DNA from 3 places in the Staphylococcus simulans genome. Region 2 is predicted to be linked to each of the others. Evidence: riboswitches for the same ligand, from Rfam matches in the RefSeq annotation. Region 2 holds a riboswitch; each other region holds the start of a gene.

Region 1 (3,291 bases), 850 kb from region 2:
ATCTGCTAAGTGCTCAACTTCTTTTAATTGATTTGAGTAGTTTACAAATGAAGCTGATTGCTTATCATCATTTTCATCTAACACTAATGTTTGAGGATGACGTTTATCTAAATCCAACACATCAAAGACTTGTTCAATGGTTGGTAATGTACCGAATTGTTCTTGACTGATGCCATTATAAACATGTCCTTTAAGTAATTGAGAATCGATAATGTATAAGCCTGTACGTGTTAAGACTAAATGACTGATACGATCAATCGCATTAAAATCATTTTTAGGTAAGAAGATATTCGCCATAATATGCATATCTTCTGGTCGAATACGTTTTTCTTTAACCAAACGATCTCTGATACCGATTAAACGCATGTCTGTCACATACTCACTATGATTTTTCGAGAAGAGCTTCAGCGCATCGATTTCACGATCTTTTGCTGTCACTGTTTCATCGAAATCAGCGCGTTGTTTTGTGACCGCTTTTTTATGTTCGACGCGTTCTTTTTCAAGCTCGTCTTCATAATTTTCTTTTATACTTCTTTCTTTTGCCTCATATTGTTCCTCTGCTTTCAACTTAGCCTTTTTCTTACTGTTTAAGACAACTAAGAATAAGACAAAGAAGATAACAGCGACGACAATTGCTGCAATCAAACCAATTTCTAATGGTCCCATAACATATTCCGCTCCTTTACATATCTTACTCCCAATTATAAAGGAAAATATCGAATGTATCGATAATAAAATGTCACAAATTCAAAAACTGTATAGTTATGCTTGAACAGCTTCTTTTAATGCATCTACTTTATCTACACGTTCCCATGGTAAAGCAACATCCGTACGGCCAAAGTGACCATAAGCTGCTGTTTGTTTATAAATAGGACGTTTTAAGTCTAACATTTTAATGATACCTGCTGGACGCAAGTCAAAGTTAGCTCTTACCGCTTCTACCAATTTTCCTTCAGAAACTTTACCAGTTCCAAATGTATCAATTGAAATAGATACAGGTTCTGCTACACCGATAGCGTATGCAAGTTGTACTTCACATTTATCTGCTAATCCTGCTGCAACAATATTTTTAGCCACATAACGTGCTGCATATGCTGCTGAACGGTCTACTTTTGTAGGATCTTTACCACTGAAGCAACCACCGCCATGACGTGCAAGACCACCATAAGTATCTACAATAATCTTACGTCCTGTTAAACCAGCGTCACCTTGAGGTCCGCCAATCACAAAACGACCTGTCGGGTTAATGAAAAATTTAGTTTCTTCATCTAATAACTCAGCTGGTACGATTGGATCAATCACATGTGTTCTGATATCACGTTGAATTTGATCTAATGACGCATCTTCAGCATGTTGTGTTGAAATAACAATCGTATCAATACGTGCTGGTTTATCATTTTCATCATACTCAACAGTAACTTGTACTTTACCGTCTGGTCTTAAGTAAGTTAATGTACCATCTTTTCTGACATCTGATAAACGTTTCGCAAGTTGGTGTGAGAAGTAAATAGGTGTCGGCATATACGTATCTGTTTCATTCGTCGCATAACCAAACATTAAACCTTGGTCACCTGCACCTGTACTTTCAATTTCCTCTTCCGTAATTTCATTTCTATATTCTAAAGCAGTGTCTACTGCTTGTGCGATATCTGGTGATTGCTCATCAATTGCTGACATCACAGCCATTGTTTGACTATCATAACCATATTTCGCTCTCGTATAACCGATTTCTGCTACTGTATCACGGACAACCTTAGGAAAATCAACATAAGTTGCTGTAGAAATTTCTCCGACAATCATAGCCATTCCCGTAGTGACTACTGTTTCGCAAGCTACTCTTGCATCCGGATCTTTCTTTAATAATTCATCCAGAATAGCGTCTGAAATTTGGTCCGCTATTTTATCAGGATGCCCTTCTGTAACAGATTCTGACGTAAACAATTTTCTATTATTCGACATAACTGACTCCTTTTGATTTTGATTACGAAAATTCTCTATCTACGAGCTCAAATAAAAAAGGACTTTCAAACTATATAAACATAGAGAGAAAGCCCTTAAACGTCCTTTCGCTCTTATCGTTCAAACATCTTTAATGACATTTGCAAACGGTTTGGCACCTTTCTCCGATAAGGAGAGGTTGCTGGGCTTCTTTGGGTCCATGTCCCTCCGCCACTCAGGATAAGAGAATCCGTTAATCACAATACTACCCAAACTCTTTAGGCTTGTCAATTCTATATGTCTAAAATCTTAAATCTGTTATGGAATAATCGGCATATTATGTTATACTATGAAAATGTAAAGGCTTACAATTATTAACAATACTTACGCGCTGGAGGGGTTTTTAAAATGGCAGTAGATGCACAAACTAACCGTAATAAGTTGGATCATTTGATTGGAAAGTCTTCATCACTTTTCCAACTCACAACTACACAATTGTACAACAAGATTCTGGACAACAACGAAGGGGAACTGACAGAGCTTGGGGCTATCAATGCACTGACAGGTCAATACACTGGACGTTCACCTAAAGACAAATTTATTGTAAATGAACCTTCTTATAGAGATACGATTGACTGGGGTTCAATCAACCAACCTATTGAAGAAGATACATTCTTAAGACTTTACGACAAAGTTTTAGACTATTTAGATCAAAAAGATGAACTTTATGTCTTCAATGGTTATGCAGGCAGCGACGAAGATACACAACTACGTTTAACAGTAGTGAACGAAATGGCATGGCATAATTTATTCGCGAAAAATATGTTCATCCGCCCTTCTTCAAAAGAAGAAGCTCAAAAAATCAAACCAAACTTCACAATTGTTTCAGCACCACACTTCAAAGCTAATCCTGAAGTAGATGGTACAAAATCAGAAACATTCGTGATTGTTTCATTCAAACACCGCGTTATCTTAATCGGGGGAACTGAATATGCGGGTGAAATGAAAAAAGGTATTTTCTCAGTCATGAACTATTTATTACCACAACAAGACATCATGAGTATGCATTGCTCAGCCAACGTTGGCGAAAAAGGTGATGTTGCTTTATTCTTCGGTTTATCAGGAACTGGTAAAACAACATTATCTGCAGCACCTGACCGTAAATTAATCGGAGATGATGAACACGGTTGGAACCAAAATGGTATTTTCAACATTGAAGGCGGCTGCTACGCTAAAGCAATCAACCTTTCAAAAACGAAAGAACCTGAAATTTTCAACGCAATCCGCTACGGTACAATTTTAGAAAACGTAGTCGTTGCTGATGATGGTTCAGTTGATTTCGATGATAACGAG
Region 2 (3,291 bases):
GCACCCATCGCATTTGCTGCTTCAATCACACCTGAATTCACTTCTAATAATGAGTTTTCAACCAATCTCGCAATATAAGGTGCGACATAAACTGTTAACGGTACGATTGCAGCGGCTGTCCCAATTGATGTACCTACCACTAATTTTGTGAATGGCACAATCGCAATTAATAAAATAATGAAGGGTACCGAACGCAATACGTTGATGACAGGGTTGAGAATATGATAAATCACCACATTTTCCCATATACCATCTTTCTTAGTGACTACAAGTAGTACACCAAGCGGAATACCGATTAAAGAACCGATTACTAATGAAATAGAGACCATCAATAACGTTTGATATAACGCCTCCATTAATTGAGACGAATCTAATGTAGATCCAAGCATGTTATACGACCTCCTCAAATTCAATATGACTTTGTTTCATATAATCAAATGCACGTTGCTTACTTTCATTTGATCCTTTGATACGAAGTGTTAAATAACCGACTGAAGTATCTTGAATATCTGACATCGATGCATAAATAACATTCACATCTAAATTGAAGTCTTTAATTAATGTTTGAATCACTGACAATCCAATTTGTGAACCTTCTAGATAAACTTTGACGTCCACATAATCTGCGTCAGTTGGTAATTGATGAATCATCTTATCACTAATATCTGTACTGATAACTGTAGAAACGAAGCTTTTCGCAGTTTTCGTCTTAGGATGACTGAACACCTCTAATACACTGCCGATTTCGATGACACTGCCTTGCTCCATAACCGCAACTTTATCGCAGATTTGTTGAATCACGCCCATTTCATGGGTAATCAATAAAATGGTAACGTCAAATGTTCGATTGACCTTCTTCAACAATCGCAAGATTGAATCTGTTGTTGCTGGGTCTAAAGCACTTGTTGCTTCATCACATAACAAGATTTTAGGATCAGTAACCAAAGCTCTCGCAATCGCAACTCTTTGTTTTTGACCACCCGATAACTCATTAGGATACTGTGAACCTTTATCTCCTAGACCTACGAACTCAAGCATTTCGTCAACTTTCTCTTTTATGTATGACTTTTCCTTGCCTTCAAGGATGAGCGGCATCGCAACATTATTGAATACTGTCTTAGAATTTAATAAATTGAAATGCTGGAAAATCATGCCTATATTTTTCTTCACTTTACGCAATTCTTTTTTGCTGTATTGATTGATGTCATGACCATCCACAATAATGTTTCCTGATGTCACATTTTCAAGCTTATTGACTAATCGGATTAACGTACTTTTACCAGCACCGCTATACCCGATGACACCGAATATTTCTTGGCGTTCTACAGTAAAGCTGACATCTTTCAAAGCCTGAATTTCCGTTGAGCGTTTACGGAATGTTTTATTGACATCCTTGAACTCAATCATAGGTAAATCCCCCTTAATAATTTGAAATAAATGAATGTTAACTATTTTGAGATAACTCTATAAAAAGAAACTCCCGAGGACTAATGAAACAAGTCCTCGGGATACATATATCGGCTCGTCTCATCTTCACAGTGTTCTACTGTAGGAATTGGCACAGTAATTAATCTTCATAATTAATCCTGTTGCCGAGGCTTCGCAGGGCCTGTCCCTCCGCCTCTCTGGATAAGATAGTTTTATTCAATTCATTTATATTCCATATATTACAAAGTCTGACAGAAAAAGTCAACATTATTTTTCAGAAATTTAGATAAATTTATTCAATTCAAAAAATCTAAAATAAGAAAGCGATTACATTACTCGCAATAAAAAGAACCAGGCCGAAGCCCGGTTCTTACATACTTAGAACTTAATCTTATTCTTCTTCTTTACGACGTCTTGATCCAAGTACTGTTGTTGCACCTAAACCAGCCATAATTGCACCATAAACTAATGCTGCTGTATCGCCTGAACCTGTTTCAGGTAAAGCTTTAGCTGTTTGTTTAGGTTTTGTTGTTACTTTTGGTTGTGGTTGTTCTACATTATGATAAACCACTTTATGCGTAGTTTGTTTACCTACGAATTTATGACCATGATCATTATTTACATTAATGAATCCAGTATAACCATGAGTATCCGATGTTGGTGTACCATTGTTTCCACTTGGTGTAACTGTATCTGGTGTTGTATTTGGTACTGGTACTGTATTTGGTACTGGTACCGTATTCGGTACTGGTACTGTATTTGGTACTGGTACTGTATTTGGCACCGGTACTGTATTCGGTACTGGTACTGTATTCGGTACTGGTACCGTATTTGGTACTGGTACCGGTGTCGGTGTTGGCACTGGTGTCGGTACTGGTGGTGTCACAGTATTGTGTTGTGCTGGAACCAATGGAATCATTGGAATTGTCACTTTTGGTGTGTCTGGTTTTCTGCAAGGTACGATAATTCTTGTATTATCTGCACATTGTAATATTACATTGCCTTTCACATCATGATTATATCCAATAATCACAACCGCGTTACCGTTCGCATCACAAGGAATATCAACACGTTGACCATCGCTAAAGATAATCACATTCGTATTATCATTATCAATGTAGTTATTGATGATATATATCGGTTGTGTTGTTTGAGCATCTCTGCCATCGCGACCATCTCTGCCGTCACGTCCATCTCGACCGTCTCTACCATCATTTCCTTTTTGAATAGTGATTCTTGATCCATCACTAAATTCAATCACTGTATTACCATTTGGATCTTGGCTTGTACCTTTGACTGTAACTGAAATGCCGTCTTTGCCTTTCGGTACTGTAATTGAGTTGCCATCACTGAATGTCACTACTGTATTACCATTCGGATCGATTGTTTGGCCTGTCACCGTGATTGATTTACCGTCTTTTCCGTCACGGCCATCTTTACCGCGTTGAACAGTTACTTTAGAGCCATCACTGAATTCAATTACTGTATTACCGTTTGGATCTTGGCTTGTACCTTTGACTGTAACTGAAATGCCGTCTTTGCCTTTCGGTACTGTAATTGAATTACCATCGCTGAATGTCACTACTGTGTTGCCATTCGGATCGATTGTTTGACCCGTTACTGTGATTGATTTACCGTCTTTTCCATCACGGCCATCTTTACCGCGTTGAACAGTTACTTTAGAGCCATCACTGAATTCGATTACTGTATTACCATCTGCATCTGGATGTGAATCTTTGACTGTAACTGAAATGCCGTCTTTGCCTTTTGGTACTGTAATTGAATTACCGTCACTGAATGTCACTACTGTGTTGCCGTTCGGATCGATTGTTTGACCTGTCACTGTGATTGATTTACCGTCTT
Region 3 (3,291 bases), 1.2 Mb from region 2:
ATTTGCTCTGTTTTTAGTACAGGCAGAATCGGAACGCTATCAATAAACAACATCTTAAATCGCGTCTAATCCTTTTTCTAAGTCAGCGATAATATCATCAATATGTTCAAGACCGATAGACACACGGATTGTTTCAGGTGTAATACCTGCTTTCAATTGATCTTCTTCATTTAATTGTGCGTGTGTTGTAGAAGCCGGATGAATCACTAATGATTTCGCATCGCCGACGTTCGCAAGTAAAGAGAAGAGTTCTAAAGATTCGATAAATTTAATGCCTGCGTCATAACCGCCTTTGACACCGAAAGTGAAAATAGAGCTTGCACCTTTAGGTAAATATTTTTCTTTTAAATCATAGTATTCGCTTGATGGTAAGCCTGCATATTTAACCCATTCAACTTTGTCATGGTTTTCTAAGAATTTCGCAACTTTTTCTGCGTTTTCAACATGACGTTCAACACGTAATGATAATGTTTCTAAACCTTGTAGTAATAAGAAAGCATTAAATGGAGAAAGTGCTGCACCTGTATCACGTAATAATGTTGTTCTGACTTTGAATGCTAAAGCAGCTGGTCCGAACGCTTCAGTGAACACTAAATCATGATAAGATGGATCAGGTTCTGTTAAGCTTGGGAATTTATCGTTTTGTGTCCAATCGAAGTTACCGCCATCAACGACAACACCACCCATTGAAGTACCATGACCACCAATAAATTTAGTCGCTGAATGTACCACAATGTTCGCACCGTATTTAATTGGTTGGATTAAGTATGGAGAAGCAAATGTATTATCAACAATTAATGGAATACCCGCTTCATGTGCAATTTCTGCTAACTTTTCTATATCTTCAACATTACCTTCAGGGTTACCGATTGTTTCGATATAAAGTGCTTTTGTATTCTCTTTAATCGCATTTTTAACTTCATCAAAGTTTTTGCTGTCTACGATTGAAACATCAATACCGAATTTAGGTAACGTATGTGCAAATAATGTATGTGTACCACCGTATAACGTAGAGCTTGCGACAATGTGATCACCTGCATCTGCAACAGTTTGAATCGCATATGTGATTGCAGCCATACCTGAAGCTACCGCAACCCCAGCGACACCGCCTTCAAGTTCTGCTACACGTGTTTCAAACACTGCTACTGTCGGGTTTGTTAAACGTGAGTAAATATTACCTAATTCTTTTAAGCCGAATAAATTGGCCGCATGTTGTGTATCATCAAATGTGAAAGATGTTGTTTGATAAATCGGTACCGCTCTCGAATGCGATGCTTCATCTACCTCTTGTCCTGCGTGTAATTGTAACGTTTCGAATTTAAAATCATTTGTCATGTTCATTTCCTCCTTAAATGTAAAAAACGAGCCTACCTGAAAAAGATAGACTCGCTACGGGCTTATCTTTCAGGTCTTCACCTGCTGGAATTAGCACCTAACTTAAATAGGTTGCCTGGTATCGTAGGGCCAGTCCCTCCACCATTCTTGATAAGTTTTTTTATTAATTTATTCAGAGTATAGACTGAAATTCAGACAATGTCAATAGACTTTTCTTAGTTTTCTGAATTTTGGATTAAAATAAAATATTTGGATAACAAAGTTTACATACGTTTAATCGTAAACCATTAAAAAAAGACCGAGACCTTTTTTGGCCTCGATCTTTATATGCACCTTGCAGTATGAAACGGTTCAACTAGTGTTTAGAGCGAATCACTAACAACACTTTAATCATACTTTGCCATAAGGAACTGTGTCTTGAGTAAACTAAATATCGTGGTTCCCACTCTGGTTTGAATTTGTCTTTATAACGTCTTAAACCGCTGAAGCGATATAACGTATTAAAGTTATCAAAGATTTTACCTGCGACACGTTCATTCCAATATGAGTATTCATTTTGACCGACATTGGATAAGGTCGCCATACCCATGTTAAATGCTTTGTAGCCTTTTTCTTGGCTCCATAACAACATATGCAGATAGAGCGCATCCATCAACGGTAAATCTACATCTGGCAACCAACGAATTAAATCTACTGAAATGGAATCATTGTAATACGTCGGCATTAAACTGCAGAATGCGATGACACGGCCATTTTCTTCTTTTAGAATTCCAATCGGTGCTTTAGATAAATAATCATGTGTGAAACGGCCGACTGAGAAATGCATTTCATTTTTGCCGTCTAACCATTGATCACTAATATCTTCCAACTCTTTAAGGAATTCATCTGTATATGGCGGTTCTATAATCTCAAAATGGACATTTTGGTCTTCTAGTTTATTTAACGTTGCTCTGAATCCTCTGCGTTTTTTACCAGAAGTTGTAAATGTTGTTAAATCAATGACCGCTTCTTCACCCAATTTAAAGAACTGGTTACCAAAATCATGATATAGCGGCATATGACGATTTGTCGCTTGATAGAAAATCACTTCATAACCCAAATCTCTAGCATAATGGTACAACGATTCAAACAAATCATTAAATCGTTTAGGGTTACCAATCGGATCACCTAATACCACAATACAATTAAGTTTAAAGCGATACATCACAAACGCTTCTTTTGATTCATCCATATACACTGTTTTATCTCCACTATGAAGCAAATGGCTTAAATAGTTGCCTCCGAATTTTTCGATAATCGCTTCACACTGTTCGATATCATTGGCTGGATAATCTTTACGATATGCATTTTCAAATAACCAGACAATAAACGTCACGATAATAATAACCACAAGAATGGTCAACCATAAGTAATAACGTAACATTGAGTTATCTACTTCAATACGGTAAGCATCTACCGCATCTAATACAAAGACAATCATATAGTGATTCAGTGTCAACATAATAATACTAATAATCAGCATTGAAACTATATGGCGTAAACGAATCGGACGTTTTAAGACTTGTGCTTTCATAAAGGCATAAATCAATAAACCAAATACCACAAGCAACCACGTAATTAATAAAAATGAGGTATTCGTATACACTGTAATCACAAAGATCAACACGATAGAAACCATCGCAAATAATATGGCTCTGCGGCTTTGTTTAAAGATACCGCGAACATTCAACATCAGAATTAAACAAGCACTCGTATGAATCGTCACCACAATATAATAAAACATATGGTTCGGATCATATAAGCCTTCATAAATAATACTGACGTTATTTAAGATAAAGACTAAACTCGTAAACATGACCAGTACCGCTAAAGAAAGCGATGGAATTTTAGAAGTGATGGATTTTTGATATGAAAATAAAAATGAAGTCACTTCTTTTGCTGGTGTATAGTACTTCG

The links. A riboswitch is a leader RNA that binds a small molecule or an ion and turns the genes downstream of it on or off. The one in region 2 is predicted to bind S-adenosylmethionine.
Region 1: it holds a riboswitch for S-adenosylmethionine, as region 2 does, so the genes downstream of both, metK (methionine adenosyltransferase) here and MUA87_RS01280 (methionine ABC transporter ATP-binding protein) in region 2, are expected to answer to the same signal.
Region 3: it holds a riboswitch for S-adenosylmethionine, as region 2 does, so the genes downstream of both, MUA87_RS07280 (O-acetylhomoserine aminocarboxypropyltransferase/cysteine synthase family protein) here and MUA87_RS01280 (methionine ABC transporter ATP-binding protein) in region 2, are expected to answer to the same signal.

What each region holds. Positions count from the first base shown of each region.
Region 1 covers NZ_CP095100.1:1,161,211-1,164,501, reverse strand. Annotated here, with positions in the region: gene MUA87_RS05405 (NERD domain-containing protein) at 1-666, opposite strand, end outside; gene metK (methionine adenosyltransferase) at 763-1,959, opposite strand; SAM riboswitch class I at 2,070-2,185, opposite strand; gene pckA (phosphoenolpyruvate carboxykinase (ATP)) at 2,347-3,291, shown strand, end outside.
Region 2 covers NZ_CP095100.1:311,785-315,075, reverse strand. Annotated here, with positions in the region: gene MUA87_RS01285 (methionine ABC transporter permease) at 1-389, opposite strand, end outside; gene MUA87_RS01280 (methionine ABC transporter ATP-binding protein) at 391-1,407, opposite strand; SAM riboswitch class I at 1,525-1,636, opposite strand; gene MUA87_RS01275 (hypothetical protein) at 1,820-3,291, opposite strand, start outside.
Region 3 covers NZ_CP095100.1:1,546,898-1,550,188, forward strand. Annotated here, with positions in the region: gene MUA87_RS07275 (homoserine O-acetyltransferase/O-succinyltransferase family protein) at 1-53, opposite strand, end outside; gene MUA87_RS07280 (O-acetylhomoserine aminocarboxypropyltransferase/cysteine synthase family protein) at 55-1,335, opposite strand; SAM riboswitch class I at 1,395-1,492, opposite strand; gene mprF (bifunctional lysylphosphatidylglycerol flippase/synthetase MprF) at 1,691-3,291, opposite strand, start outside.